Jeotgalibacillus aurantiacus: one gene and its partner. Each later gene encodes a partner of the first gene's protein in a complex. Links are inferred from orthologs where the notes say so. Each region holds a gene or a part of one and is shown in the gene's direction. Other genes may lie near its edges.

What was found. The genes of interacting proteins can lie anywhere in the genome.
Region 2: the proteins of accD (region 1) and accB are in contact, whole or in part, in a solved structure (PDB 8UXZ), measured with the Escherichia coli proteins. The link is inferred for Jeotgalibacillus aurantiacus from one-to-one orthologs.

What each region holds. Positions count from the first base shown.
Region 1 is NZ_JACNMS010000004.1:125,225-130,225, forward strand. The notes cover bases 1,162-3,973. They hold accD (acetyl-CoA carboxylase, carboxyltransferase subunit beta), read left to right. Parts: upstream 1,162-2,043; coding sequence 2,044-2,904; downstream 2,905-3,973. Other genes in these bases: H7968_RS13460 (NAD(P)-dependent malic enzyme), read left to right, coding at 1,162-1,376; H7968_RS13465 (FadR/GntR family transcriptional regulator), read left to right, coding at 1,417-2,019; accA (acetyl-CoA carboxylase carboxyl transferase subunit alpha), read left to right, coding at 2,898-3,863. Outside these bases: more of H7968_RS13460, read left to right, coding at 138-1,161; pfkA (6-phosphofructokinase), read left to right, coding at 4,206-5,001.
Region 2 is NZ_JACNMS010000002.1:93,492-97,918, forward strand. Bases 274-3,187 are described here. They hold accB (acetyl-CoA carboxylase biotin carboxyl carrier protein), read left to right. Parts: upstream 274-1,437; coding sequence 1,438-1,938; downstream 1,939-3,187. Other genes in these bases: H7968_RS05225 (hypothetical protein), read left to right, coding at 274-579; H7968_RS05230 (SpoIIIAH-like family protein), read left to right, coding at 594-1,163; accC (acetyl-CoA carboxylase biotin carboxylase subunit), read left to right, coding at 1,955-3,187. Also shown: H7968_RS05220 (stage III sporulation protein AF), read left to right, coding at 1-10; more of H7968_RS05225, read left to right, coding at 10-273; more of accC, read left to right, coding at 3,188-3,316; H7968_RS05245 (Asp23/Gls24 family envelope stress response protein), read left to right, coding at 3,332-3,736; transcription antitermination factor NusB, read left to right, coding at 3,975-4,376; bifunctional methylenetetrahydrofolate dehydrogenase/methenyltetrahydrofolate cyclohydrolase FolD, read left to right, coding at 4,401-4,427. UniProt on the Escherichia coli protein: This protein is a component of the acetyl coenzyme A carboxylase complex; first, biotin carboxylase catalyzes the carboxylation of the carrier protein and then the transcarboxylase transfers the carboxyl group to form malonyl-CoA.

The sequences.
Region 1 (5,001 bases):
AAAATACAGGGCAGATAAACGATTAATCGTTTTTATCATCATTATTATTCTTTGTTAAAGCCATTGCTGCTGGTCTCTATATGATCTACATTCAGCACAATTCCATTTAGCACAGCAAAATTTAGGAGTGAAAACCGTTGTCTTTAAGAGATGAAGCACTGCATATGCACAGAATTAACCAGGGAAAACTGGAATCAAAATCTAAAGTACTCGTACGGAATGCCGAAGAATTAAGTCTGGCTTATTCACCGGGGGTAGCAGAGCCCTGCAAAGAAATTTATGACAAGCCTGAAACAGTTTACGATTATACGATGAAGGGCAATATGGTAGCCGTTGTTTCTGATGGTACAGCTGTGCTTGGCCTTGGAAACATTGGCCCTGAAGCTTCTCTTCCTGTAATGGAGGGGAAAGCGGTTTTATTTAAAAGTTTTGCAGGTGTTGATGCATTTCCAATCTGCCTGAATACGACAGAGATTGATAAAATCGTTGAAACGGTCAAATTGATGGAGCCTACGTTCGGGGGAGTAAACCTGGAGGATATTGCAGCACCACGCTGCTTTGAAATCGAGGAGCGCCTGAAAAAAGAAACGAATATCCCGATTTTTCATGATGATCAGCACGGAACAGCGATTGTGACTGTTGCCGGTCTTGTCAATGCACTGAAAATTACAGGAAGAGATTTTTCTTCGATCAAGGTCGTAATGAACGGAGCAGGTGCAGCGGGTATTGCCATTATTAAACTTTTATACAGTTACGGTGTTCGAGATATTATCATGTGTGACTCAAAAGGTGCCATCTATGAAGGACGCCCATACGGAATGAATGAGGTCAAACATAATGTGGCGAAAATTACGAACCGTGAGAAGCTTGACGGTTCACTTGGTGACGTTATTAAAGGTGCAGATGTCTTTATCGGGGTATCTGTCGCAGGAGCACTGACAGAGGAAATGGTGTCAGAAATGAATGATGATGCCATTTTGTTTGCGATGGCTAATCCTGTCCCTGAAATCATGCCTGCCTTGGCCAAGTCTGCGGGAGCACGTGTAGTCGGTACCGGCCGCTCTGACTTTCCGAATCAGGTAAACAATGTACTCGCCTTCCCGGGGATTTTCCGCGGGGCATTAGATGTGCGTGCTACACATATTAATGAAAAAATGAAAATTGCAGCCGTCGAAGCAATTGCTTCCCTAATTTCAGAAGAACAGCTGAATGAGGATTACGTGATTCCTGCACCGTTTGATCCGCGTGTTGCACCTGCTGTAGCGGCAAGTGTAGCCAAAGCGGCGATGGAAACGGGTGTTGCGCGGATCAAAGTCGACCCGGAAGAGATCCGTGAAAAGACGGCGCGTCTTTCGTTAATTGGAAAGAGTGAGTGAGAATAGCTTGAACCAGTCAAAACCACAAAAAAAAGTATTTATCTCTGTTGTTCATCAGCTTAAGAGCATCATCCAGCATGACCGGTTGATGGCTGGGGACAGAATTCCTTCAGAGCGGGAATTGTCTGACCGTCTCAATGTCGGCCGGTCATCAGTAAGAGAAGCCTTGCGGGCACTCGAACTGCTCGGTCTCATTGAAACCCGCCATGGAGAAGGGACGTTCCTGAGAGATTTTCGTGATCATCACCTGGTAGACCTCCTTGGCATGTTCATTCTCCAAAGTGGACGTGCCGAAGGAGATGTCGCTGAGGTGAAAAGGTGGATTGAAGAGCAAAGTCTTCATACGCTTCATCAGTTTTCCGATGAAAAAATAAGCCGTTTATTCGAACAGATTTTCCAAAAATATGAACAAGGATTCATTCAGCATGCTTCCCAGCTTAAAGCTGAGCTGGTCAACGGAGCAGGCAATCAGCTTGCATTCAAAATCTGGCTGGTGCTCAATGATTTTTATCAGCTTCAGGTTGATTCTGAAAAGCTGAAAGCCGAAGATCTTAAATACTTACAAACTTGTCTAACGTCAGGTACGCCTGAAGAAGCGCTTAGCCTGTTATGCAGCCTGGTTAAAAAACCGACTGCCCTTTAAATCCAGATTGGGGAGGATGCTACGTTGCTGAAAGATATTTTTGCCAAAAAGAAAAAGTATGCGACAATTCCATCTGAAAACGCCAAAAACGACGTGCCGGAAGGAATTCTGACGAAATGTCCAAAATGTAAAAAGATTGTCTATACAAAAGAGATTCATAAAAACCTTAAAGTATGTCCGGGTTGCGGCTACCATCATCCGATGAACGCCCAGGAGCGCATTGGCAGTCTGGCAGACGAAGGTTCATTTAAAGAAATCAATCGTGAATTGACTTCCGGAAATCCACTTTCGTTTCCTGATTATGAGGAAAAGGTTGAAAAAGACCGTGTGAAGACGGGATTAAATGAAGCGGTTGTGACAGGTTCCTGCACAATTGAAGGCCATAAGGCAGTACTGACCATCATGGATTCAAACTTCCGTATGGGAAGTATGGGTTCTGTAGTAGGCGAAAAAATTGCCGCAGCTGTCAAACTGGCAGAACAGCAGCAGGTTCCATTTATCATTTTTACCGCAAGTGGCGGAGCCAGAATGCAGGAAGGCGTTTTGTCCCTGATGCAGATGGCAAAAACGAGTACGGCGCTTAAAAAATTCAGTGATGCCGGCGGATTGATTATCTCTGTTATGACGCATCCAACAACGGGTGGCGTGTCGGCAAGTTTTGCTTCACTTGGAGATTACAACTTTGCTGAACCGGGCGCACTGATCGGCTTTGCCGGAAGACGAGTGATCGAGCAGACAGTACGTGAAAAGCTGCCGGATGATTTCCAGACGTCTGAATTTCTGCTCGAGCATGGACAGCTTGATCGTGTGATCCCGAGAAACGATATGAAACCGCAGCTGACAACGATTTTATCACTGCATGAACGGGGGGCTGGAGCGTGGTGAATGAACTTGAATTTGAAAAGCCGCTGGTACAGCTGAAGGAAAAGATCAATGAACTGAAAGCATTCACAGCAGACTCAGACGTTGATTTATCCTCAGAAATTGAGCGTCTTGAAGAACGCCTGGCGAAGTTGGAGGAAGATATTTATTCATCCATCAAGCCATGGGACCGTGTTCAAATTGCACGTCATCCGGAGCGTCCATCAACTCTCGATTACATAGAGGTTCTGTTCGATCAGTTTATGGAAATGCATGGAGACCGTTTATATGGTGATGACCGGGCGATTGTAGGCGGAATTGCTTACTATAAAGGAAAGCCTGTAACCGTAATCGGACACCAGCGTGGTAAAGACACAAAAGAAAATATACTTCGTAACTTCGGTATGCCGCACCCTGAAGGTTACCGGAAAGCACTTCGTCTGATGAAGCAGGCTGAAAAGTTCGGACGCCCGATCATCTGCTTTATTGACACGAAAGGTGCTTACCCTGGAAAAGCGGCTGAAGAGCGTGGTCAGAGTGAAGCGATCGCAAGAAACCTATTCGAAATGGCAGGATTGACCGTACCGGTTGTCTGTATCGTCATTGGTGAAGGTGGAAGCGGCGGTGCACTGGCACTTGGAATCGGTAATCACGTCCACATGCTTGAAAACTCCACTTATTCAGTGATTTCACCTGAAGGAGCGGCCTCTATTCTCTGGAAGGATTCATCCCTTGCAAAGCAGGCGGCAGAATCAATGAAGATTACAGCACCTGACCTGAAAGAAATGGGTATCATAGACGAAATCATTCCTGAAGTGAAGGGCGGGGCTCATAAAGACGTCAAATCACAGGCGGAATATATCGATGCAGTGCTGTATCAATCCTTAAAGGAACTGACACAGATGGATGAAGAAACACTTGTGATGCACCGATACGAGAAATTTCAGGAGATCGGGAAGTTTAACGAATACTCAAATGTGTAATAGATAGAAAGCAGAAGAAACAATCCTGCAGCAGCAAGAATGTACCCGGACCTATCCCAGGAGCATACTGCTGAACACCAGGATTGTTTTTCTTTTCCTGACGTGTGACAATATTGTGACAAATACATTCGTGTAAAGCGTTTTCATTCGAATGATTATTTCGTCTTTTCTTATCCACTGGTACTAATGATTGAGAAGCCGTATGCTTCATGTTATTTTTAAGAAGATGAATTTTACTTGTACATGCAACCTGATGATTTTATGAATGAACGAGTATCGAATGTCTATTTCTTTCTGTGAAATAGTTAACATATAAACTTAATAAAGGTGGGAACATCCATAATGAAAAAAATTGGCGTGTTAACAAGCGGAGGAGACGCACCCGGTATGAATCCGGCTGTGCGTGCAGTCGTTCGTAAAGCCATCTACCATGGTCTTGAAGTATACGGCATTTATCAGGGCTATCAGGGCCTGATTTCAGGAAATATCGAAAAGCTTGAACTTGGTTCTGTAGGTGATATCATTCACAGAGGTGGAACGAAGCTGTATTCAGCACGTTGCGAAGAGTTTAAAACACCAGAAGGTCAGAAAAAAGGGATTGAACAGCTGAAGAAATTTGGCATTGAAGGCCTTGTTGTGATCGGTGGAGACGGCTCTTATATGGGTGCAAAAGCACTGACCGAGCACGGCTATCCATGTGTTGGTGTTCCGGGAACAATCGATAATGATATTCCTGGTACTGACTTCACGATCGGATTTGACACAGCTCTTAACACGGTTATTGATGCAATTGACAAAATCCGTGATACAGCAACATCCCATGAGAGAACGTTCATCATTGAAGTAATGGGGCGCAACGCAGGCGACATCGCTCTTTGGGCAGGTCTTTCAGGCGGAGCGGAAACGATTTTGATTCCTGAAGATCCTTACGATATGGAAAAGATTGCGGACCGTATTCGTAAAGGTCATGCACGTGGTAAAAAGCACAGTATTATCATCGTAGCTGAAGGCGTTATGTCCGGTGGCGATTTTGCTAATCTGTTGAAAGATAAAACATCTATTGATACGCGTGTATCCGTACTTGGACATATGCAACGCGGAGGTTCTCCAACAGCCGCAGACCGTGTACTTGCGAGCC
Region 2 (4,427 bases), on another replicon or contig:
GAGGGAATGATGGACAAGCTGAAGACGCTGTTTTCATCAAGAGATCCGACGTTTCAAAAGAAATGGCCATTGATTCTGCTTTTGCTGATCATCGGGCTGATCCTCGTTTTACAGGGAAGAGAGCCCTCTGAACAAGAAGTGACCACGATTCCTGTAAGCGAGACGGAGGAAGAGTTCGAGCAGATCAAAAAGCTTGAAAACGAAGCTGAAAAAAGACTGGAAGCCATGTTGAAAAAAGCACTTGGAACAAACAAAGTGGAAGTCATGGTGACGTTGGGGACAAGTGAAAAAAAGATTTTTGCCCGTAATGAAACGACGCAGCAGGATCAGTCCGAGGATCAGAAGGAAGGATTCAGCTCGGCGGCTGACCGGAACTCGATGACCTCGCAGCTCGTTTTCGGGAACCAGTCACAGCAGGGGGCACCCGTGTTGAGTTACATAGAAAAACCGGCGATAACAGGTGTCATGATTGTGGCTGAAAATGGACAAGAGGCAAAAGTAAAAAAACAGATTGCAGAAGCCGTATCAAAAGCGCTGGATGTTTCATCACACCGCGTAGCTGTTATACCTTATGAATAAGGAGATGGATATTAATGCTTAAAAAGCAAACCGTGTGGCTGTTAACGATGGTAAGTTTAGTTGTCGTTTTATCCGTATATTATGTATTCTCGCCTTCTGAAGAATTGTCACCGATTACACTTGATGAGTCAGCTGAAATGGTGTTAGGGGAAGATTCGGATGAATGGCTGCTTGAAGATGAAGTGGATGTAACATCCGAAGCAGCTGGAGATGAATTATTTGACGTATTACGTATGGAGGTTCAGGACGAAAGAAGTGCACTGCGTGAACAGCTGACTTCCAAAGTCGCTTCAACTGAATTTTCAGCAGCTGAAAAAAATGAGGCCTATGCTGCGATGGAAGAATTAACGAAACTAGAAACAAAAGAGCAGATGATCGAATCCATGATTAAAGCACTCGGTTATGAAGATGCGCTTGTGCGTTCAGAGGACAACAGAGTGCTGATCACCGTTAAATCGGCTGAAAATGAACACTCGAAAGAAGCCGCCAATGAGCTCGTTCAGCTCGGACGAAGAGAGCTTGGTGAGCAGGCATTTGTATCCGTGATGTTCGAACCGTCTGAACAGGCAGAATCAGCTGAGTAATTAAAAGCCGGAACAGAGCGCTTATAAAGCGCATGTTCCGGCTTTTTGGCTGTTAGCAGATCGTGGTGGAAGCTTTAATCACCCTGACAATTTCCATACGATCTATTATGCAGGAAATTGCATCCGGGTTGAGAGTGAAGTATGTTACAATATCCATTATGTAAGCGTTTAAATAAAACGTTTTTTACATGAAGTTGAATTATGGGCAGTTGTTATCGTATGATATTAGTAGCTGCTGCTAATAACTAATTATAAAAGTCAAGGAGTGTCTACTATGTTAAAAGTACAGGAAATCAGAGAGTTAATTAAACTGATTGACAAGTCTTCAATTGATGAATTTACATACGAGCAAGATGGTGCAAAAATTAAAATGCGCAAGCAGTCCAATGCTGTCGTACACCAGGTTGAGCAGGTTGTCACAAGCGCACCTGAGCAGACAGCTCCCGTTCAGCAGGCACCCGTTCAGGAAACGGCACCGGCTGCAGTGCAGGAAGAAAAAGCAGCTGCTCCTGCAGTAGAAACGCCATCTCTTGAAGGAACAGTTGAAATTAAATCACCGATGGTCGGCACTTTCTATGAGGCTTCTTCGCCTGATGCAGATCCTTTTGTGAAGGTTGGATCAAAGGTGAGCAAGGATACGCCTGTTTGTATCGTTGAAGCGATGAAGCTGTTTAACGAAATTGAAGCGGAAGTGGATGGAGAAATCGTTGAGGTACTGGTCAAAAACGGCCAGCTGGTAGAATACGGACAGCCTCTTTTTCTTGTTAAAGAATAGTTAGGAGAGAAGACGTATGATTAAAAAGGTATTGATTGCGAACCGTGGAGAAATTGCGGTACGTATTATCAGAGCATGTAAAGAGATGGATATAGAAACCGTAGCTGTGTATTCTGAAGCGGACAGAGAAGCCCTGCACGTGCAGCTTGCTGATGAGTCGGTCTGTATCGGGCCGAAGCTTTCAAGAGACAGCTACTTAAACTTTACGAATGTGATTTCAGCAGCCAAACTGACTGGAGCGGATGCGATTCATCCAGGTTATGGTTTCCTCGCTGAAAACGTGGACTTTGCTGAACTGTGCAGAGACTGCAATATCATTTTTATTGGACCAAGTCCTGAGGCTATTTCAAAAATGGGAACGAAGGATGTGGCACGTGAGACGATGCGTGAAGCAGGCGTTCCTGTCGTGCCGGGTTCAAAAGGCATTGTAGCCTCTATTGATGATGCCCTTACCCTTGCTGAGGAGATCGGTTACCCGGTCATTATTAAAGCGACAGCAGGCGGCGGAGGTAAAGGAATCCGTGTGGCGAAAACACCTGCAGACCTTGAAAAAGGCATGAAGGTAACGCAGCAGGAAGCAGAAACAGCATTCGGTAATCCGGGTGTTTATATTGAAAAATATATTGAGGATTTTAGACACGTTGAGATCCAGGTGCTTGCCGACAGCCATGGCAATACCATTCACCTCGGTGAGCGGGACTGCTCGATCCAGCGCCGTCTGCAAAAGCTGCTTGAAGAAACACCTTCTCCTGCGCTCGATCAAAAGGTCCGTGAGAGAATGGGTGATGCTGCCGTAAAAGCAGCTGAAGCTGTGAAATATACGGGTGCCGGAACGGTCGAATTTATTTATGATCATAACGAACAGTCATTTTATTTCATGGAAATGAATACACGTATACAAGTTGAACATCCCGTTACAGAAATGGTAACAGGTGTTGATCTGATTAAAGAACAGATTCGTGTAGCCTCAGGTGAAAAGCTGCCAATCACACAGGAAGAAGTTGAATTCACAGGCTGGTCGATTGAGTGCCGCATCAATGCAGAAAATCCTGAAAAGAATTTCATGCCTTCAGCCGGAAAAATCACGATGTACCTGCCCCCGGGTGGTCCTGGTGTGCGTGTTGACTCTGCAGCTTATCCCGGCTATGAAATTCCGCCTTACTATGATTCCATGATTGCCAAGGTTATCACATACGGCACAACACGTGATGAAGCTGTTGCGAAAATGAAGCGCGCGCTTTCCGAGTTTGTCATTGAAGGCATTCATACAACGATTCCTTTCCACCTGAAGCTTCTGAATCATGATGTATTTACAGGCGGAGATTTTAACACCAAGTTTTTGGAGACGTATGATATTATGTCTAAGAAGGCTGAATAAAAGGAGGATATTATGATGTCTGAGAATCAGAATAATCTGCTCCAAATGAGCAGCCTGGAACAAAATCAGTTGGGTAAAATTGAAATTGCTCCGGAAGTGATTGAAGTAATTGCCGGTATCGCTGCTTCTGAGGTAGACGGAATTGCTCAAATGCGCGGCAACTTTGCATCCGGTGTTGCTGAGAGACTCGGTAAGAAAAATCACGGTAAAGGCGTGAAGGTCGAGCTTGGAGAAGAGGGCATTATCCTTGATGTGTACTGTACGGTGAAGTTCGGGATCTCGATTCCGACTGTTGCCCAGAAGCTGCAGGATAATATCCGCCAGACACTGCAGAATATGACGGCACTCGTTGCCGAGGAAGTTAATATTCACATTGTTGGGATCCAGTTCGAATCAGCAAAGCTGGAAGAAGAAGAATAAAGACAGATGTAAAAGGTGTCCTTATAAGGGGACACCTTTTTCTGTGTGCTGCATGGACAGCCTGGCAGCACAAACCGTCGGGTGTTTTACGATAGATTTATTAAAGTGAGAATCACGATCATTTTGACAGCGTTATCATGAAAGTTTCATGAAGTTACGTTAGTAGGGACTGCGATTTTGTGCTATGATCTTTTTATGACATGGATATTATGCAATTAGAGAAGGAGTTAAACTTGAAATGAAAAGACGAACGGCCAGAGAAAAAGCGCTGCAGGCTTTATTCCAGATGGATATGAACGAGATGGAGCCGGAAGAAGCGATTGAAAATATTCTGGAAGATGAAAAAAATGATGATTATCTGACAGCCCTTGTAACAGGGGTACATGAAAATAAACCAGAAATCGATCAGACCATACAAGGACATCTCGAGCGCTGGAAGATTGACCGTCTTGCCCGGGTGGACCGGAATATTTTACGGGTAGCGTTATACGAGCTTTTATATAAAAAAGAAGAAGTCCCATATAACGTAGTCCTGAATGAAGCGGTTGAGATCTCTAAGCGTTTCGGTGATGAAAAATCAAGCAAATTCGTGAATGGGGTTTTATCAAAGGTTGTAACGACTTTACATTCACGTGATTGATCACACGGGAGGCGTAAAAGCAGAATGACAGCTGAAATAATCGATGGCAGA